Regions from separate parts of the Gracilibacillus xinjiangensis genome, predicted to be linked through region 3. Evidence: predicted binding sites of a transcription regulator. Region 3 holds the regulator's gene; each other region holds the start of a gene.

Region 1 (7,558 bases), on a different contig from region 3:
TAACGCGTTATTACCATGATTCTTTTGAATTTCCTGAAAGTTGGTTTTGATCGTTTCTAGTGCAACTTCCCATGTTACTGGTACGAATTCATTATTTATTCTCATTAATGGTTGCTTCAATCTTTCATTATGAAGGGCATGTTGATGAGCATTCATTCCTTTTACACAAAGTCTGCCTCCAGATGTCGGGTTGTCTTTTCCAATTGTTTTATATTGCTTCCTTGAAACAATTTTCTGTTCTATTAATTGCATTTTACATTGCATACTGCAATACGGACATTGGGTATCATACACTTTTTCCGATTGTGCCTTTTGTTGTTTATCACGAAAATACTTTAACATCAATTCTGTCATTTAATGGACATCCTTTCTAAACAAACAGGAAAATTTTTGAAGTTTTATACTAATAAAGTGAAGTAATGATTTTCTTTTTTCGTATCGACTGGTCTTCTACTAATCTAGCTAATAGTAGATTTTGTAATTCTTTATTGAACAACACTTCGCGAATATGAATCAGCCCAATTCGGTTTGTCCACTTTCCAATCGATTCATTAAAACTAGCTGATTGTCTGTAATATTGAATTAAAGAAAGGACAATTTTTCTGCCATCAACAATTGTTTTGGACACTGTCAGCAGTTCGGTACTAAAATTGTCTCGATCAATAATATAAATCTCCCAATTTCCATTTACCCCCACAATGTAGATATCCTTTAAAGGGAGCGATTGATTAGATTCTTGACAGCCATTTATTTTTACCTCCACAGTGTGGGGCATTTTAAGATATTCGGTCCTTTCTTCTATAAATTTGGCTAAAGATAGTGCTGCAGCAGAAGAATCTGCTTCCACACTTTTTATCATATTTTCAGAAAAGGAAAATAATTTCATATCTAGTGCTTTCCATACAGAAAGTAAATCTTCTTTTGAGACATCTTTCAGGATAATTCGGCCATTCCTTATTAAGGCCGGTGCAAGTTGAAATTGAGTAATTACCTCACTAATTTTGTTTAACTGCTTACCATCAACTGCCCCGCCATACAGTTGCGGGATAATTGTATAAAGTCCGTTTGGCTGTTTTATCGCATTGATTTTCTCATCAACAAATAGAAAACTTTCATCATGGTCCATTTCCGGGTAGACCATTTCAAGATAGTAAAGCAATGCTTCTTCACACTTATCACAACCTTCTGGCTGTGACCAGCCTAATTCTTTACGGATTAGGCTGATTGTTGTTAAGTTTCTTGTTTGAATTTCTCTGACAACTTCTTCTTCTGCCAAATTTGTACAAGCGCAAAAATGGTGAACGCTCATTGTCTCCTGGAAATAATCGCTTTTTATATATGTTAGTAACTCCTGAACGACTGGTTTACACCCGCCACATGAGCTAGATGCTTTTGTATAACGTTTTACTTCATCGACTGTTTGTAAGTCTTTCGATAAAACTTGCTCAATAATATTGCCTTTCGTTACATTATTACAAGTACATACATGGTCTTTTCTCCCAAGGCAAGCTGCATAAGAATCTTGAATATTGACTGGTTGCATCAATTTAATTTTTTCTTTGTCTGAAATGAATTTCTTCTTATTAATTGCGTCTAGTAATCTGGGACCTGCAGATGTTTCACCGAAAAGAACAGCGCCGATTGCCTTATTATTTTTAAATAGTATTTTTTTGTATGTTGAAGACACTTCATCAAAAGCTGAAATAGCTTTTGTCTCAGAAGATGTATTTACCTGCCCAACTGAAAATACGTCAACACCGGAAACTTTTAGTTGAGTAGATAATGTAGAACCATTGTATGGGTCTGTCGTTATATTACATAAATGTTTAGCTAGAATTTCGCCTTGTTCGTACAGCGGTTTTACTAACCCGTAGACTATTCCCTTATGTTCTGCACATTCACCCACAGCATAAATATCTTCAATAGTTGTTTCCATCCAATCATTGATTTTAATGCCGCGGTTTGTTTCAATACCACTTTTTGCAGCTAACTCTATGTTCGGTCTAATTCCTGCGGCCATTACAACAAGGTCTGCTGAAATCTCGCTACCATCTTTAAAGCGAATTCCTTCTACTCTTTCTTTGCCAAATATTTCAGACGTTTCTTTTTCTAGCAAAAAGTTCATCCCTTGGTTGTTCAAAACATCCTTCAGCATGCCTGCAGCTTGGTGATCTAATTGATTGTTCATTAATCGGTCAGCTAAATGGATCACATCCACTTTCATGCCTAGGTTTAATAATCCGCGCGCTGCTTCTAACCCAAGAATCCCTCCACCAATTACTGCTGCTTTTTTATAACGCTTCGAAATTTTGATCATTTTTTTACAATCATCAATGGTTCGAAATGTCATTACTCCATCTTTCTCAAATCCTGGCACAGGTATGATAAAAGGGATGGATCCTGTTGCGATAATTAACTTATCATAAGAAACTTGCCGTTTTTCTGATCCAACTGTTTTACCGACAGGATCAATATTCTTAATGATTTCGTTAGGGTAAAGTGTTATATGGTTCCTTTCATACCAATGCCAATCATTTAAGGTGATATCATCAAAGGATGTATTACCTTGTAAGACGGAAGAAAGCATAATCCGACTATAATTGGTGTAAGGCTCAGCCCCAAACACCGTTATATGATAAAGACTGGAGTCTTCTTTTAAAATATTTTCAATACATCTCAATCCAGCCATTCCATTCCCGATTAAAACAAGCTGTTTCTTCTCCATAAGATATAACCTCCTGAGTTGCTGGTACATGTCACGTTATGAAACTTTACATATTTAATAAATGAATAATCTTTCATTCTCAAGTTAATAGTCGATTCTTTTATAAAAAGCGTATCATCGTTAATAATTTGCTGTCTTATTATTTGTTAGGAAATATAACAGAGTATTTTTGTAATATGTTGACAAAAAACCATGTTAGGAAAGTTGACAAAGGTTTGGAAAGAACCTTTTTAAAGGGGTACGCTTTATACATGTTAAATTTCCAAAAACAAATTGGGGGACTAGGCATGGAAAAGAAAAAACTAGTGTTAATCGGTAATGGGATGGCAGGTATTCGAACAATTGAGGAAATATTAAAGTTGTTACCAGATCAGTTCGATATAACGGTTTTTGGTAAAGAACCTTATCCGAATTATAATCGAATTCAATTATCAAAAGTGTTGCAAGGGGATACCGAGATAAAAGATATCACTTTAAATGAATGGGAATGGTATGAGGAGAACGACATTCGTTTATATCCTGGTGAAACGGTGACTAAAATTGATAAAGACAACCAAGTAGTTTTTACTGATAAAGGAAAAGAAACACCTTATGATTATTTAATTATTGCTACAGGATCCAATCCTTTTATGCTGCCGCTTCCAGGTGCGGATAAAGAAGGAGTAACAGCTTTCCGCGATATAGAAGATTGTGAAAAAATGATTACAGCATCGAAAAATTATAAAAGAGCAGCTGTGATCGGCGGTGGTTTATTAGGGTTAGAAGCAGCCAGAGGACTTCTGAATCTAGGGATGGAAGTTGATGTTATTCATCTTTCAGATTATTTAATGGAGCGTCAGTTAGACAGATCTGCTGGTGAGTTGCTTCAGAAAGAGTTAGAAGCACAGGGAATGAATTTCTTGCTTGAAAAACAAACAGCTGAGATCTTAGGTAAAGATCGTGTGACAGGATTAAGGTTTAACGATGGAGGCAAGATACCAGCTGACTTAGTAGTAATGGCTGTAGGTATTAAACCAAATATTCAATTAGCACAGGAATCAGGGTTGGATATTAACCGCGGGATAGTAGTTAATGACCATATGGAGACAAATATTCCTAATATATATGCAGTTGGTGAATGTGCAGAGCATAATGGCATGGTATATGGCTTAGTTGCACCACTATATGAACAAGGTCAAGCGTTAGCTAAGCATATTTGTGGGATGAACCACCAAGGATACAAAGGTTCTGTCTTATCAACACAATTAAAAGTATCTGGTGTTAGTGTATTCTCAACAGGGTTGATTAATGAAACGGATCAGACGAAATCAATTAAAGTATTCGATGAATGGAGAAACACCTATAAAAAAATTCTTGTACAGAATGATAAACTGGCTGGTGCTGTCCTATTTGGAGATACAAAAGAAGGAACCAAATTACTTAGCCTGATCAAAAAAGGTGCGAATGTAGAAGAATACCTGGAAAGTACCCAAAGTCAAGATAATGATGAAAGTATTGTTGTATCTATGACGGATGATGAAGTGATTTGTGGTTGTAATGGGGTAACGAAAGGAACGATTATAAATGCGATTAAAACACAGGGTTTAACATCTGTTGAAGAAGTAAAAGGTTGTACAAATGCTTCCCGTTCTTGTGGTACTTGTAAATCTCTTGTTTCAGATTTATTAACACATACATTAGGTGATGAATATGAAGCAAATGAAAAAGAAACTGTTTGTTCATGTACAGATTTATCTAGAGATGAAGTAATTGCAGAGATTAAAGAAAAGCATTTAACACACACTCGTGAAGTAATGAATGTACTAGGTTGGAAGACAGAGGAAGGGTGTTCGAAATGTAAGCCAGCCCTAAACTATTATTTAGGAATGGTTTATCCAAAAGAGCACGAAGATGAGCGTGAATCAAGGTTTGTAAATGAAAGATTACATGCAAACATACAAAAAGATGGCACATACTCAGTTGTTCCGAGAATGTATGGCGGGGTAACCAATGCAGAAGATTTAAGAACAATAGCAGATGTTGCTGAAAAATATAATGTGGGAATGATTAAATTAACCGGTGGGCAACGTATTGACTTACTAGGTGTGAAAAAAGAAGACTTACCAAATGTATGGAAGGATTTAGGGATGCCTTCAGGCTATGCATATGGTAAAACTCTTCGAACAGTAAAGACGTGTGTAGGTTCAGAATTTTGCCGCTTCGGAACACAAGATTCTACAGGGATGGGAATCAAGTTAGAAAAGAAATTCGAAGGGTTAAACACCCCACACAAAGTAAAAATGGGTGTGTCTGCATGTCCGCGTAATTGTGCAGAAGGTGGTATAAAAGACGTTGGTGTCATAGGTTTGGATGGTGTATGGGAAGTATATGTTGGAGGAAACGGTGGTACAGATTTACGTAAAGCAGATCTTCTGGTAAAAGTGAAAACAGAAGAAGAAGTATTAGAATATACGGCAGCATTCTTACAATATTATCGTGAAAATGCTAGATATTTAGAAAGAACATCTCATTTTGTTGATAGAGTCGGATTAGAACCAATTCAGGAAATCGTCCAAAATAATGAGATGCGAAAAGAATTGAGTAAAAGAATGGATGAAGCATTGTCTGTTTATAAAGAACCTTGGAACGAGGTATTAGAGAGTGAGACGATATTAAGAGATTTATATGAAAAAGTAAATGCGAAATAATGGATGGGGGATTTTACCATGGAACAAACAGTTAAGAAGGTGTTTGTCGGCAATTATAGTGAATTACCAGAGCGTTTAGGCAAGACAGTCATTTTAGAAGATAAAGAGATTGCTGTATTTAAGCTATCCAGTGGGGATGTTCGTGCAATCGAAAATCGCTGTCCGCATCGTGGTGGTGTACTGGCAGAAGGTATGGTAAGTGGTGATCACGTTTTTTGTCCTCTGCATGATTGGAAAATAAATATAAAAGACGGATTAGTGCAAGCACCTGATGAGGGTTGTGTGCAAACATTTGATATCGTGAAAGAAGATGAACAAGTATATGTCCTTGTTCCAAATGAAATAACTCAACCTTAATTTATATAGAGGAAAGTGCAGCTTTCATGCACTTTCCTCTACTATTATATAATCAATCTCCAAGGAGGAATAAAGCGATGGGAAAAGTCTATTTGGTCGGTGCGGGTCCAGGTGACCCAGATTTAATTACAGTGAAAGCATTAAAGTATATTCAAAAAGCTGATGTCATCCTGTATGATCGTTTAGTTAATCAAGAATTGTTAAAAGAAGCAAAAGCTGGAGCAGATCTTATCTACTGTGGGAAACTGCCGAAAATGCATCTAATGAAGCAAGAAACTATCAATCATTTACTGATCAAATATGCAAAGAAAGGTAAAGATGTGGTAAGATTAAAAGGTGGTGACCCCTTCGTATTTGGGCGTGGCGCTGAAGAAGCTGAAGCTTTAGCGAAACAAGGAATTGTATATGAAGTTGTGCCAGGTATTACTTCAGGTATCGCAGCACCAGCATATGCGGATATTCCAATCACCCATCGAGATGTCGGCAGATCGTTTGCAGTAATTACAGGACATTGCAAAAATGGCCAACCGGATGAAATTAACTGGATGGAGCTGGCACATTCTGTTGATACATTAGCCATTTATATGGGAATGAGTAACCTTCCTTTTATTACGGAAAAACTTTTGCAAGCGGGTAAAGCTAAATCCACTCCTATTGCAATTATTCAAGAAGGCACAACACATCAGCAAAGAGTGGTAACAGGAACGCTTGACTCTATTGTGGCAATGGTTGAGCAAGAGAAAATTAAAAATCCAGCAATGATTGTTGTAGGGGAAGTTGTACGAATAGGGAGTAACTTACAACGACTAAAAAACATCCATTGGCAAGAGAATTTGACTAAAGTCGTGGAAGCCTATTAGGAGTGATAAAAGTGGAGGCTGTTATTTATATCTGTCACGGTAGCCGTTTAAAAAAATCGAAGACAGAATCCTTTGAACTTATAGATAGAGTAAAGCAAAAAGTTGATATACCTATACAAGAGGCTTGTTTTCTTGAACTGCAGGAACCAGATTTGGCCCAAACTGTCAGTAAAGTTGTAGCTTCCGGAGCAACTAAAGTTACGATTCTTCCTGTTTTATTGTTAACTGCAGGCCATGCCAAAGTAGACATTCCTGAAATGATTGAGAAAGAAGTTAAAAAATATCCTAAAATCGACTTCCATTACGGGAGACCGATTGATGTGGACACTAAGATGATTAAAGCTGTAAAAGATCACATAGAAAAGGTAACTGACAATGTAGAGCATTACGATATTCTGTTTGTCGGCAGAGGGAGTAGTGATCCTCAAACATTAGAAGATACAGGAGCAATTGTGTCTTTATTAAGAAGAGAATATCCTCGAAACAACATAGAGAAATGTTTCTTAGCTGCAAGTGAACCAAAGTTTGAGTCATTTTTAGCAGAGAAAGTGAATGTGCAGAAAAAATCAGTGTTAATTGTACCGTATTTGTTATTTACAGGATTGTTAATCAAAGGGATTAAGGAATATATCGAACAATTCTCCTTGGAAGAGGATCAGGAAATTCTAATTTCAGAATATTTAGGCCATCATGAGAATGTTGTTTCCGTTTTAAAAGACCGGGTGGAAGAAGCTAGAGAGGAGTCGAAGCTCATTGCAACAGTGGATTAAAGAAGTAGCTAGGGGACAAAAAGGTGCAAAAGATTTAAGTTATGAAGAGACATTGGAAGTTGCTGAAGCTATTTTGTCCAGATCTGCTACAGACGCACAGATTGCCGCATATTTAGTTGGTGAACGGATAAAGACAGAATCAGCCGAAGAATTACTAGC
Region 2 (7,558 bases), on a different contig from region 3:
TTACAGAAACTTCCTCTTCAAGTTTGCCGTGAACAGAATCATATTTTAACAAGTGTGCAAGCATGTTCGCATCAGTTAAATCATTAACTGCTACTACTTCCACCTCATTATTTTTTAAAGCTTGACGAAAAACATTACGACCAATACGGCCAAAACCATTAATACCTACTTTTACTGCCATGCTAATATCCTCCTTAAGGTTGTACTTAATTTTTTATATTTAAAGGGAAATTCCCTTTAACAACTCTTTCGCTGCTGCCTCATCTGTAATAAGCACATTACTTTTTCCTTGCTTAAAATATGACTGGATCGCTTTTGCTTTTGATTTACCACCAGCAACAGCAATAACATACTGTGCTTGCTTCAACTCTTCAATTTGTATACCAACAGTACGAACTTTATAAACAACTTCCCCTTGTTCGTCCAGATAATAGCCAAAAGCTTCACTAACAGCATTGCCTGACCTTAACTTTTCTATTACGCTATCTGATGCTTTACGTCTCTTAGCCATTGTGAAGGCATCACCAATACTATGAAGAACAACTTTTGCATCGTGAACCATTTCTAAGATCTCTTTAATTGTCGGTTCTTCGATTATAGAGTGATATGAATCCTCACTTAGCGGATCCGGAACATAAAGCATACGATAATTGCCGTTTGCTTTCTTCGCCATTTGTGCACAAATCGTGTTAGCCTGGTTTTCCACCTGTTCCCCTAAGCCGCCACGTGCAGGGACAAACGTACATTTTGGTGCATGTAATAATGGTTTCATCTGATTAGCCACTTCTGCCATCGATGTACCACCTGTAACAGCTATCGTTTGATTGGAAGTTAATATAGTATTAAGGAACTGTACACATGCTTTCCCTAATTCTTCTTTAACAGAGGGTTGTTCATCACTATTCCCCGCAACGATAAATACTTGTTCCAATTGTAATTTATCCTTAATCTGTGATTCTAAAACACGAAATTCAGAAATTCCATTCATGAACTCAGCTAATTTCTCAATGACCGCATTTCCTTCTTCCGTAACTTGCATCCCTTTTGATGTCACTGCAATAAAGCCGTGTTTATTCAAAAATTCTGTTTCTGATCGAATAACACGCTCTTTCATTTGAAGATTATCGGATAAACTTCTGCGTCCAATTGGCTGCATCCGTTGTATGTATTGCAATATTTTATATCTTTTTTGCATGACATCTAAAATATCTGGGAACAATTTTTCTTGAATATCCAGTAATTCCTTCAATCGGAAACGCTCCTTTTTCGATACCGGGAAATATTTGTCCCTCCTAGTCAAAAATCGTCCCACATAGACTAAAAAAAATCAACTTCCATAAATGATTCTATCAAAGTGTTTATAATTTCTCAACTATTTTAGTCAATAATTTTTAGTTTTCAGAAAATTCGCCACTTTATCGTAATCCACTTTTCCAAAATCGGCAATTTCTCCCTCTACTTCGATCACCGGAATGATGAGATGATATTTCTCTAATAACGTATCATCTTCATATATATCTATTTCATCAATTTCGAAAAAGTACTCTGTTTGCAATAGCTCTAAAATCATTTTTGCATCCGTACATATGGAGCAATTTTCTTTTCCATATAATTTTACAGTCAATTCAATACCCTCTTCCATTATGAGGAGACAATGATTTTTCACACCATCTCCTCACATTTTTCTCTATGGTTGAAAAAGATGATCATTTTATTGCTTCTCTACCTGCTTCTACCATTTCTTTAAGTATTTTTGCAGAATCTCGCAATTGCTCCTGTTCTTTGTCAGTTAAGTTTAATTCAATAATTTCTCTGACACCATTCTCATTCAGAATTGCGGGTACGCCTATATATATATCCTCTAATCCATATTGGCCTTCCAGATAAGCAGACACTGTCACAATTGCATTTTCATTATTCAAAACTGCTCGTGTTAAACGAACTAACCCAAGACCAATCCCGTAATATGTTGCTCCTTTTCGCTTAATAATATGGTAAGCCGCATCACGAACATTTTCAAATATTGCTTTCATCTGTTCATGCTGATCAAAATCAGTAATACCCGCATACTTGCTTAATGGTACACCGCCTATCTGTACATGACTCCAAACAGGTAATTCTGAATCTCCATGCTCTCCCATTATATATGCATGTACATTTCTGGGATCCACCTCAAAATGTTCACCTAATAAATAGCGGAATCTTGCTGTATCCAGAATGGTCCCAGAACCGATAACACGCTCTTTCGGCAAGCCGGAAATTTCTTTTGTAAGTTGTGTAAGAATGTCTACTGGATTTGTTGCCACAAGGAAAATCCCTTGAAAATCAACATCCATTACTTTGTTTATAATACCTTTGAAGATTTGTGCATTTTTTGACACTAAGTCTAATCTTGTTTCTCCAGGGCGTTGATTTGCACCGGCTGTAATTACTACAAGGTCAGCATTATGGCATTCTTCATAGTCACCAGTTCTTATTCTCATCGGATTGCCAAAAGCCATGCCGTGATTCAAGTCCCTTGCTTCACCTTCTGCTTTCTCACGATCTAAATCAATTAGTACTAACTCATTTACTACTCCTTGATTTAATAATGCATATGCATAACTTGTTCCGACAAATCCAGTTCCGATAATTACGACTTTTCTTAACTTTGTTTTCTTACCAGCCATCAAAATCACCCCTAAACATTATTGAAGAACATTTGAATATATTCTTACTATATCCTATTTTTATTGGTGATAAAAGGCAGATATATGATAATATTGTGAAATGTTGAGCAACTATTCAATACTATGAACCATTTGATAATCATGACACCAATTTTTTTAGAGGTATTCAAAATTCATTCTTTCTCTGGATTATCTAGATTTTTATTTTGTACTTGTTTTGGTGCTTTATGAATTTGAGAGCCAGGTAGTCTCAATGGATAATTTACAATAAATTATCCATGCCATGTTGGATCCAACATGGCATTTTTTAGTAATCAATAGAAAGTAGATATAAGCTAACACTTAAGCTAAATCCTTAAAATTCGGGGAATTTATTATGAATCATTCAACGGAAAGTCGGCTTTATACTCTCACTATCATCCTTGCTATCCAGATATCTCAATCAAAATTTTGTCAAGAGAGATGGAAAAGGGTTTTGAAACCAGAGGATAAAGTCCAATCGATATGATATGGATGGTTTGATACAGTGGATAATGAAACAGCAGATTTTTGTAGTGGAATAAAATAAAGAGTACGCGCTCGGAGGGATTTGAACCCCCGACACATGGTACCGGAAACCATTGCTCTATCCCCTGAGCTACGAGCGCATATTTAAATAGCGACATTTTTTATTATAACTAATACACCCAATCTTTTCAATGGTAAATTTCGCATTTTTCTAGATGAGCATTCATAAACTGTTCAAGACAGTTGTTTAAACAATGGGAAAAAAGGGAAAGATGTTGTTATAATACATAATTGTTCATAATGCGGTTCAAATCTTTTGACCTTATTTGACCATTAAGTTATGATGAAAATAGTTAAAGATTTATTAAATTTAGAAGCAACATAAGGAGGAATTTTTTTTATGAATTTAATCCCTACAGTTATTGAACAAACAAACCGTGGTGAGCGTGCCTATGACATTTACTCTCGCCTTTTAAAAGACAGAATCATTATGCTGGGCAGTGCTATTGACGATAATGTATCTAACAGTATTGTTGCACAGCTTCTATTCTTAGCTGCAGAAGATCCTGATAAAGATATTTCATTATACATCAATTCACCAGGTGGATCAATCACTGCTGGTATGGCAATATATGATACAATGCAGTTCATTAAACCAAATGTATCAACAATCTGTATTGGTATGGCAGCATCTATGGGTGCCTTCCTTCTTGCAGCTGGTGAACCCGGCAAACGCTTTGCCTTACCAAACAGTGAAGTAATGATTCACCAGCCATTGGGCGGAACTCAAGGTCAAGCATCTGATATTCAAATCCATGCTAACCGTATTATAGAAATGCGTAAAAAATTAAACCAAATTTTAGCAGATCGTACAGGTCAACCACTTGAAGTAATCGAAAAAGATACGGATCGTGATAACTTCATGACAGCTGAACGTGCAAAAGAATATGGCCTAATTGATAGAGTAATGGAAAAGAAGCCGGCTGATTTAAACTAATAGGAAAACCCAGCTTTTAGTGGCTGGGTTTTTTGCTGTTTTATGTTCCTTCAACAAAGCTTGCTAAGTCTTCCAGTGCCTCTTGATCATCTGGACCATCTGCAATCAGCTTAATTTCATTTCCTCTCGCTAATGCTAAGCTCATCAAACCCATGATACTCTTTGCATTGATTCTTTTTTGATCTTTTTCAATAAAAATTTCTGAAGAATAACTGTTAGCTTTTTGTACAAATTGAGCTGCAGGACGTGCTTGCAAACCTGGTTCTACGTCAATAATGACATTTTTTTCCACCATCTTTAAAGCCCCTCTCTTTGTAAGCGTTACCATAATTATAATACTATACTATCCCCTTATTTATTACCAATAAAAACGATTTTTAAATTCGATACATATATAATTGTCTTTAACAAGCCCGGACTGCTCTTTTGATGTTTCATGCTTATTAAAAATAATCCCCGAAGAGGATAACCTGTTCTTCGAGGATTATAGTAAGCTTTTAATTATTTGTTGTAACATTCTCATTACGTAATTGTTCGGCAAATTGATCGATTTTTTTCAAGCGATGATTAATGCCTGATTTACTGATTTTACTGCCTGATACCATTTCACCTAACTCTTTTAGTGAAACATCTTGATGCTCCATTCTCAATTCCGCTATTTCCCGTAATTTATCAGGTAATGCTTCTAGTCCAACTGTTTTTTGAATATATCGGATGTTTTCTACTTGTCTAAATGCTGCACCGATTGTCTTATTTAAGTTTGCCGTCTCGCAATTTACTAAGCGATTAACAGAATTACGCATATCCCTTACAATTCGAACATCCTCAAACTTAAACAATGCTTGATGTGCACCAATGTAATTTAAGTATTCTGTAATTTTTTCCGCTTCTTTTATATAGGCAATAAAGCCTTTTTTCCGCTCTAAAACTCGCGCATGAAGGTTATAGTCATTCAATAAATCACATAATGCTTGATTATGTTCTTCGTAAAAATTATATATTTCCAAATGATAAGATGATGTTTCTGGATTGTTTACAGAACCACCTGCCAAAAAGGCCCCGCGCAAATACGCTCTCCGGCAGCATTCTTTTTGTTTATATTTATCTGATATTGTACGAATAAATTGATATGGTTCAATCAAGATCTCCATATCGACTAACATATTTTTCACACCTTCATTCATTCGAACAATATATACATTGTTTTTTTTCAATTTCATTTTCTTTCTCACAAGTAATTCGACGGGATATCCATAAAGACTTTTAATTAATGTATAAATACGGCGAGCGATGGCCGCATTTTCTGTTTGGACATCTAATGAATAATGAAGCCTTGAAAAAGATACTGCGCCATTCATGCGAATTAATGCAGCAAGTTCCGCATGGTTGCAGCATGGCTCATTCTCAATAGTTGTTAACTCTTTTTTAATCTCTGATGCAAATGACAACTTTCTCCCCCCATTTTTTCCCCTACAATAAAGAAACGAGAAGATTGGCAATTTTTTCTGTATCATGCCTTAATGAATTGTTTTTCACTTTAACAATATCCTCTTCAATAATTTCTAATCCTATGCTTTTCAGGCGATCTAAATCATATTTAACTGGCTCTGCTTGTTCTTCTGCATAGACTAATTTCATATTAGGGTCAATTTCTTTATTATGGACAATTACTGATTGAATACACCCTGGACCAATATGGTCTGTTATTGCCAGTACATGGTCACCTACTGTATATCCATTTGTCTCACCGACCTGGGTCATGACATTACAAACATAAACAACATTTGCTTTTGTATCTTTCAATGCTTTTCCTATTTGCGGAACGATCAGATTAGGAAGGATACTTGTATAAAGACTTCCTGGGGAAATGACAACAAGATCCGACTGGTGAATAGCATCAACTGCTTCTGGCAAAGGTAAAACAGGATTAGGTTTTAAAAAAACACGTTTAATTTTCTTCTCCTCTTTTGGAATATTTGATTCACCAGTAACAATAGTACCATCATCATATTCTGCATGTAAGAACATACTCTGATTAGCAATCGGATAAATATTACCTTTGACATTTAGTACACGGGAAATTTCTTTAATCCCTCTATAAAAATCACCTGTAACAGAAGTCATTGCAGCGAGCAGCAGGTTCCCCATCGAATGTCCTGATAACCCGTTTCCTTTTGTAAAACGATGCTGGAATAAATTCATCAACATTGGTTCCACATCAGATAATGCTGCAATTACATTTCGGATATCCCCTGGTGCTGGAATCTCCATCTCTGCCCGAAGTTTTCCTGAGCTCCCTCCATCATCTGCAACTGTTACAATGGCAGACAGGTCGATATTATGCTCTTTTAAGCCACGCAATAGCACTGGCATGCCAGTTCCTCCGCCAATTACTACTACCTTTTTTATATCTGAGTGTGTCATAAACGTTATCCCTTCCGCTTGTCAATATCACGATGACTGACATGAGTAACATAGTTTTTTTGGAAATACTTTGCTAAATATTCAGCTATAGCTACCGAACGGTGTTGTCCGCCAGTACATCCAATTGCGATCACGAGTTGACTTTTCCCTTCCCTTTTATATTGCGGTAACATGAATTGTAATAAATCGATTGTTTTATCTAAAAACACTTTTGTATCTGACCATTTAAATACATAGGAAGAAACTTCTGTATTGAGTCCTGTAAGTGGCCGCATATGTTCGACATAATGCGGGTTTGGCAGGAAACGTACATCAAAGACAAGGTCAGCATCGATCGGCAATCCATACTTAAATCCAAAGGAAAGCGTATGAACAGAAAAGATCTCTTGTTCTTTCTCACTATATCTATCGACAATTTTTTCTCTGAGCTCTTTTGGTTTCAATTTAGATGTATCAATAAAATGCTGTGCACGACCTCGCAGTTGGTCCAAAATCGTTCTTTCTGCATGAATACCTTCTAAAGGGAGACCATTTTGTGCAAGAGGATGTGAACGTCTTGTCTCTTTGTATCGGGACACTAGTACTTGATCACTTGCATCTAAAAATAATATATGTTCCTCGAGCCAATTTTCTTGGCCCAATTGGTCTAATGCTTCAAATAACGAATCAAAGAATTCGCGCCCTCTCAAATCCATTACAAGTGCTACTTTCTGGATATTATTCGTTGCATCACGCATTAATTCTAAGAACTTTGGTAACAATGCCGGGGGAAGATTATCGACACAATAGTAGCCTAAATCTTCGAAGCTTTGTACGGCCACTGTCTTCCCAGCACCTGACATACCTGTAATAATTACTAACTTAGTCTCTTCTGAAGGTGTCCCCATACAATGCAAACCTCCCTTAATAATCTTTCTATTAAATAATTTTATCAATAAAAAAAACGGTCGTCCGTAACATT
Region 3 (7,558 bases):
TCATAAAAATCAATTTTCACACCACTTGAAAGCTTGGTGTATAAGGGGTTGGGCAATGAAAATTACATCATGCCGCCCATTCCACCCATGCCGCCCATGTCTGGCATTCCTGCACCGCCACCAGCGTTTTCTTCTGGGATGTCTGCAACTACTGCTTCAGTAGTTAAGAACATTGCCGCTACAGATGCTGCATTTTGAAGTGCGGAACGAGTTACTTTTGTTGGGTCAACGATACCTGATTCGATCATATTAACCCACTCGCCAGTTGCTGCATTGAAACCAATACCAACTTTTTCATTTTTCAAACGCTCAACAATGATAGAACCTTCAAGTCCTGCGTTTTCAGAAATTTGACGAACTGGAGCTTCTAATGCGCGAAGTACAATGCTTACACCAGTTGCTTCGTCACCTTCAAGATTTAAATCAGCAACTTGGTTGTATACATTAAGAAGTGCTGTACCACCACCAGATACGATACCTTCTTGAACAGCTGCACGAGTGGAGTTCAATGCATCTTCAATACGTAATTTACGTTCTTTCAATTCTGTTTCTGTTGCAGCACCAACTTTAACTACTGCTACACCACCAGAAAGTTTTGCAAGACGTTCTTGTAATTTCTCTTTATCGAATTCAGAAGTAGTCTCTTCCACTTGTGCACGGATTTGTGCTACACGTGCAGAGATATTTTCCGGATTTCCAGAGCCTTCAACAATTGTTGTGTTTTCTTTTGTTACAACAACTTTAGAAGCACGGCCTAATTGTTCAACCGTTGCATTTTTAAGATCTAAACCAAGATCTTCTGTGATAACTTCTGCACCTGTAAGAACAGCGATGTCTTCTAACATTGCTTTACGACGATCACCAAAGCCAGGAGCTTTTACAGCAACTGCATTGAAAGTACCGCGTAATTTATTCACAACTAATGTAGCAAGTGCTTCACCTTCTACATCTTCAGCAATTAATAAAAGAGGTTTACCTTGTTGAACAACCTGCTCAAGTACTGGTAATACTTCTTGAATATTGTTGATTTTCTTATCAGTGATTAAGATATATGGATCCTCAAGTACTGCTTCCATTTTATCTTGGTCTGTTACCATGTATGGAGATGCATATCCACGGTCAAATTGCATACCTTCAACAACTTCTAGCTCTGTTGAGAAACCTTTTGATTCTTCAATTGTGATAACACCATCGTTACCAACACGTTCCATCGCTTCAGCGATTAGTTGACCAACTTCTTCGTCAGCTGATGAAATTGCAGCAACTTGTGCAATAGATTCTTTGCTTTCAATTGGTTTAGAAACTTTACGAAGTTCTTCTGTCGCTACTTGTACCGCTTTTTCAATACCACGGCGAACCCCTACCGGATTAGCACCAGAAGCTACGTTTTTCAAGCCTTCCTGGATCATTGCTTGTGCCAGTACTGTCGCAGTAGTTGTACCGTCCCCTGCAACATCATTTGTTTGAGATGCTACTTCTGATACTAATTGAGCACCCATGTTCTCAAACTTATCTTCCAATTCGATTTCTTTTGCGATTGTTACACCATCATTTGTAATAAGTGGGGAACCATATTTTTTATCTAATACAACGTTACGACCTTTTGGTCCCAAAGTTACTTTTACAGCGTTTGCTAATGTATCCACCCCGCGAAGCATGGAACGACGAGCGTCTTCACTAAATTTAATTTCTTTTGCCATTATAGAAAACCTCCTTGAAAATAAATTATTATGATATTTTATTTAAATGTACTTCGAGCAACAATTAGCCTACGATCGCTAAGATGTCACTTTCACGAAGGATTAAGTATTCTTTACCATCATATTTAACTTCTGTACCAGCGAATTTAGAGTAAATAACAGTTTCGCCCTCATTTACTTCAAGTGCAATTTTTTCGCCATTGTCTGTTACACGACCAGTACCAACAGCAACTACTCTACCCTCTTGTGGTTTTTCTTTCGCAGAATCAGGAAGAACAATTCCACTCGCTGTTTTTTCTTCTTGCTCTACAACCTCAATAATGACACGATCACCTAATGGTTTAAGCATTGATAATAACCTCCTTGATATCTACATTTATATTTTTTGTCGATTGTTAGCACTCAATCTAAGGGAGTGCTAACACAATTATTATAATAATGAATCAGCATTTTTTTTGCAAGTATTAAGTACATATTTTTAGAAAAAAATTCTTAAACTGGGATACTCTTATATAATTAGTCTTACTATTTCAATTTCATTCTTTTTTTATGTTAAAATACGTATCATGTAAAGAAAAATAAATAAAGGGAGTCGTTTTACTTTGCCAAAAAAGTATATATATGTAATAGCAACATATGTACTGATGCAACTGTCCAGTTATTTTGTTATTCCACTTGAAAAGAATTTAGATATTGATCCAGTCATTTTGACCGTATCATGGAGTATAATAACTTTTCTTGCTGCATTAGCAGTCTCGTGTTATATACTCAGAGATGAAATCCGCAGTTTCTTCAGATTAGAAGATAAAAAAATCGGACAAATTATATTTTGGTCTGTCGTAGGATTTATCCTTGTAATAATAGCTCAAAATGTTGCTGGACTAATTGAAAGGTATGTGTTCGGAATTACTACTTCCTCCGAAAATACCCAAATCCTTTTGGAAGTTGCAAGACGTGCACCAATATTTATTATTATTATCTCCATATTGGGACCAATTCTAGAAGAGCTTGTTTTTAGAAAAGCAATCTTTGGTACACTGAATCAACGAATGAATTTCTTCATTGCTGCTGTGATATCAGGTTTTCTCTTTGCTATCTTACATATGGACTTTGATCATTTGCTAACATATATATTAGCAGGTATGGTTTTTGCATTCGTTTATGTAGAAACTAATCGAATTATTGTTCCTATCATTGTTCATATGTCCATGAATACTATGGCTGTAATTCTGCAATTTTCAATTGATCCTGAAGAGTTACAGAGAAGGCTTGAAGAGCTGCAGTTGATATTATTTGGAGGCTTTTAAATGATGAGAATTTCACCACTAACTTCTGCTTTTTTTTATTTCGCATTAGGCAGTCTATTCACCTATATTGCGATTCAATCAGTAGAAGGATCTGTTTTTAACTTTATCACGATACTACTTGCATTTTTTGCAACCATTGATTTCGTTGTTGGTATACGACTAGTAAATTTACACTTTCGTATTAAAAAAGCAAGAGATAAAAAGAAAAAATAAGAAGTGCTAGCTCGAATGCTGCACTTCTTTCTTTTTTACTCTTCCTCTAATGGGTAATGTTTCATAAAATAGACTAATGATTGAAGTTCAACCGCTAAATCGATATGATGTACTCTTACATCATTCGGTACAGTAATTCTGGCAGGGGTAAAATTCAAAATCCCTTTAACACCAGATTGGACAAGTCTGTCTGCCATCGGTTGTGCTTCAGCAACAGGGACCGTTAATATAGCGACATGGATATCACCTATTTGCTCCTCTAATTCATCTACATGATATACTTGAATACTGCCAATCTCTTTGCCAACTTTAGAAGGATCAGCGTCAAATGCTACTTCAATCTTCGTATTATTATTTTTGGTAAAGTTATAATTTAAAAATGCTGTGCCTAAATTACCAACACCAATCAACACAACAGGTGTATTCTCATCTTGATCTAATGTTTTTCGAAAAAAACCGAGCAAGTAATCAACATTATAACCATAGCCTTTCTTCCCCAGTGCACCGAAGTAAGAAAAGTCACGTCTTATTGTTGCAGAGTCCACTTTCATTGCACTGCTCAATTCTTTTGAAGATACACGGTCTTTACCTTGAATATGTAAATTGTTCAAAAAACGATAATATAAAGGTAAGCGTTTTGCTGTAGCTTGAGGTATTTTATTATAATTCGCCATTATTCAATCCCCTTATTCTACTACTAAAGATTTGTGAATGTTGATACTTACTATTCATTCTAACAGAAAAGGTCAGAAAAGTCGTGAAATAATTCACTACACGAGACAACTGTCAAGTGCAATTTATTGAAACCAGGATTTCCACATAATAAATTAGACTACTTGCAGATTAGGCAGTAGTTAAGATAAACTTACATCAATGAGGTGAACAAAGCATGATTTATTTACAAGTGAACAATTTAACAAAAAGATTTGGTGCTGAACTGATCTTGTCTAATATAAAACTAGAAATAAAACAACATGATCGCATCGCCATTGTTGGTAGAAATGGTGCTGGTAAATCTACTTTATTGAATATCATTTCCGGCCAATTAAGCTATGACGAAGGCGAGATTCATAAACCAAAAGAAGTAACACTAGGATATCTTGCACAACACTCGGGACTTGATTCCGCTGAAACCATTTGGGATGAAATGCTTAAGATATTTGAACATTTTATTAAAGAAGAAAAGAAACTGCGTCAAATGGAACAGCAAATGGGTGATCCAGATCTAATTGAAGATCAAGAAAAATATCAACAGTTATTATCAAATTATGATCAAAAACAAGAGGCATTTAAAACAGCTGGCGGTTACCAATATGAAGCAGAAATTAAAGCAGTATTAAATGGGTTGGATTTCCCTGAATCAATGTGGGGAACATCAATTGCTACACTTAGCGGAGGGCAAAAAACAAGACTTGCATTAGGTAAACTCTTATTAACTAAACCAGATGTCCTGATCCTGGATGAACCAACCAATCACCTGGATATCCAAACACTTACATGGTTAGAGAATTATATTAACAACTACAACGGGGCAGTTGTAATAGTTTCACACGACAGATACTTCCTCGATAAAACAGTCAATATCGTTTATGAAATTTCCCGTCAGGAATCAGCCAAATTTCATGGCAACTACAGTAAATATCTGGACCAGAAAGCAGCAAACTATGAACGTGATTTGAAACAATATGAAAAACAACAGACGGAAATTAAAAAAATGGAAGACTTTATTCAAAAAAATTTGGTGAGAGCTTCCACAACCAAACGGGCTCAGAGCAGACGAAAGCAGTTAGAGAAAATGGAAGTAATGGATAAACCCCTCGGTGATGAAGGTTCGGCAAAATTTTCTTTTTCCATTGACCGCAGAAGCGGAAATGATGTTTTAAAAATTAATGACCTTGCCTTTCGTTATGAATCTTCCGAACCTTATATTTTCTCTAATCTTAATATTAATCTATCGCGCGGAGAGAGCATGGCATTAGTTGGCCCGAACGGTGTCGGGAAATCCACTTTGTTAAAAAATATCATTGGGCAATTAGATCCTGCCAAAGGAACGATTCAGCTTGGTGCGAATGTTCAAATTGGTTACTATGATCAGGAACAGACTTTGCTCCACGAAAAGAAAACGGTGCTAAATGAGTTATGGGACGATTACGCTCTAATGAATGAAAAGGATATCCGAACAATTTTAGGTAATTTCTTATTTAGTGGTGATGACGTCTTACGACCAGTATCTGCCTTAAGTGGTGGAGAAAAAGCACGTCTTGCACTTGCAAAACTCATGATGGAAAAAGCAAACTTCTTACTGCTTGATGAGCCAACAAACCATCTGGACTTGGACAGTAAAGAAATTCTGGAAGCGGCACTCGTTGATTATCCTGGTACCATTCTGTTTGTATCACACGATCGTTATTTTATTAATAAACTAGCAACACAAGTACTAGAAATGCAGGCAAATAAAACAACCGTCTACTTAGGGGATTATGATTATTATCTAGAAAAGAAGCAAGAGGAAGCACAATTGAAGGAACTGCAAAAAGAAGAATTAGTAGAAGCCTCCAAACAGCAAACAAAATCAGATTTCAAAAAAGAAAAGGAATTAAAGAAAGCGGAGCGAAAAAAGCAACGCAGAATTGAAGAAATCGAATCAGAAGTCGAACAATTAGAGGAAGAACTTTCACGTAACGAGGAATTATTATGTGATCCTGAAGTATACCAAGACCATGAGAAGTCATTAGAGTTAACAGATAAAAGTGGCCAAATCAAGGCTACCATAGAAAGATTAATGGAAGAATGGGAAAGATTGCATGAAGATTAATAAGAAAGCGGGTTGCTTCAAGTAACTCGTTTTTTTATCCACAATTATATTTTGAGTTATTTACTGATGTAAAAGGTTATCCATAGACTTATCCCCATAATCCACAGTATACAGTCAATTTATCCACAAATCCCATTATTTCTTACCATTGATTTACCGCTATTTACAGCGCTTATTAACATAGGTGTTAATAAGTTGTTGATAAATAGTTGATAAGTAAGGAACCTATTCAAATAAATACTATTTGGCCATGCCACTTTGGGATACATAGATAAGGAAAAGCAACAAAAAAGGGTTACTAAACATTTAGATGCAAAGCAACCCTTTTTCATTAGTTTTTTCTTTGAGCATATCTTTCTAAATCCAGGCCAGGACTCGCGTTCAAATCCCATGCAGCTCGATGCCCTTGATTGAAGGCAATAGAACCTGCAGCTGCTATCATTGCTGCATTATCTGTACATAATGAGATTGGAGGAAACATTAAATCTATCGCTTCATCATCAAATTTAGTCTCCATCGCACTTCTAAGACCTTTATTTGCTGCAACCCCACCTGCGACAATTACTTGCTTGATATCATAATTTTTGGCAGCCCGGTATGTTTTCTCAACTAATACATCGACAACGCTTGATTGAAAACTTGCTGCAATATCTTCATTACGATATACTTGCCCTCGCTGTTTAGCATTATGCAATGTATTAATCACTGCTGACTTTAAACCACTAAAGCTGAAATCATAAGAGCCTTCCTCTAACCACGCTCTGGGAAAATCAATGACAGAATTGCCTTCATGTGCTAATTGGTCAATTTTGGGCCCACCTGGGTATGGAAGATTAAGCGTACGAGCAACTTTATCATATGCTTCCCCTGCAGCATCATCCCGAGTTTCGCCAATAATATTAAAATCACCATGTTCTTTCATTAAAATAAGTTCTGTATGCCCCCCTGATACGACTAATGCGAGGAGTGGAAATTCAAATTCCTTCACAAGGCGATTTGCATAAATATGACCTGCAATATGGTGTACTCCAATTAGCGGCTTATTATGCGAAAACGCCAACGCTTTCGCAGCATTCACTCCAACTAGTAATGCACCAACAAGTCCAGGTCCCTCTGTTACTGTAACGGCATCGATATCGTCCATTGTTAAGCCTGCTTTTGCAAAAGTTTCCTCCAGGACAAGTGTAACCTGTTCAACATGGTGTCTTGACGCAATCTCAGGCACCACTCCACCAAAGCGTTTATGGCTCTCTATTTGTGAAGCAACCACATTGGAAACAATTTCTCGCCCATCTTTTATAATAGCTGCAGCTGTTTCATCACAGCTTGTCTCAATTCCTAAAATATATTCACTCATAAATTCACCCACAATACTAATGCGTCTTCTTGATTGTCTGTATAATAATTCTTTCTAATGCCACCAGGGATTAAACCAAATTTCTTGTACATTTTTTGTGCAACAAGGTTTGATACACGTACCTCCAGAGACAAATGTTTCACACCGTTGGCAACTGCATAATTCA

The links. The regulator Rex, encoded in region 3, represses fermentation and respiration genes when NADH is low (regulators of the CRP and FNR family bind a similar motif). The targets are predictions, from matches to a motif close to TTGTGAAATATTTCACAA.
Region 1: a site for Rex is predicted at 2,762-2,779, ahead of nirB (nitrite reductase large subunit NirB). Genes of this name have one in related genera too.
Region 2: a site for Rex is predicted at 2,763-2,780, ahead of ACFOY7_RS17705 (L-lactate dehydrogenase). Genes of this name have one in related genera too.

Annotation. Positions count from the first base shown of each region.
Region 1 is NZ_JBHSDT010000008.1:1,128,790-1,136,347, reverse strand. Features, by position in the region: gene nasC (assimilatory nitrate reductase catalytic subunit NasC) at 1-354, opposite strand, end outside; gene nirB (nitrite reductase large subunit NirB) at 404-2,725, opposite strand; gene nirB (nitrite reductase large subunit NirB) at 3,013-5,412, shown strand; gene nirD (nitrite reductase small subunit NirD) at 5,431-5,769, shown strand; gene cobA (uroporphyrinogen-III C-methyltransferase) at 5,847-6,629, shown strand; gene ACFOY7_RS17015 (sirohydrochlorin chelatase) at 6,641-7,399, shown strand; gene ACFOY7_RS17010 (anthranilate phosphoribosyltransferase) at 7,383-7,558, shown strand, end outside.
Region 2 is NZ_JBHSDT010000008.1:1,255,805-1,263,362, forward strand. Features, by position in the region: gene gap (type I glyceraldehyde-3-phosphate dehydrogenase) at 1-181, opposite strand, end outside; gene ACFOY7_RS17695 (sugar-binding transcriptional regulator) at 221-1,249, opposite strand; gene ACFOY7_RS17700 (glutaredoxin family protein) at 1,382-1,624, opposite strand; gene ACFOY7_RS17705 (L-lactate dehydrogenase) at 1,707-2,669, opposite strand; tRNA gene ACFOY7_RS17710 (tRNA-Arg) at 3,244-3,316, opposite strand; gene clpP (ATP-dependent Clp endopeptidase proteolytic subunit ClpP) at 3,577-4,173, shown strand; gene ACFOY7_RS17720 (HPr family phosphocarrier protein) at 4,214-4,468, opposite strand; gene whiA (DNA-binding protein WhiA) at 4,671-5,621, opposite strand; gene ACFOY7_RS17730 (gluconeogenesis factor YvcK family protein) at 5,644-6,597, opposite strand; gene rapZ (RNase adapter RapZ) at 6,603-7,484, opposite strand.
Region 3 is NZ_JBHSDT010000001.1:316,731-324,288, forward strand. Features, by position in the region: gene groL (chaperonin GroEL) at 63-1,700, opposite strand; gene groES (co-chaperone GroES) at 1,765-2,049, opposite strand; gene ACFOY7_RS01545 (CPBP family intramembrane glutamic endopeptidase) at 2,303-3,007, shown strand; gene ACFOY7_RS01550 (DUF4305 domain-containing protein) at 3,008-3,220, shown strand; gene ACFOY7_RS01555 (redox-sensing transcriptional repressor Rex) at 3,256-3,894, opposite strand; gene ACFOY7_RS01560 (ABC-F family ATP-binding cassette domain-containing protein) at 4,110-6,035, shown strand; gene tsaD (tRNA (adenosine(37)-N6)-threonylcarbamoyltransferase complex transferase subunit TsaD) at 6,367-7,392, opposite strand; gene rimI (ribosomal protein S18-alanine N-acetyltransferase) at 7,389-7,558, opposite strand, start outside.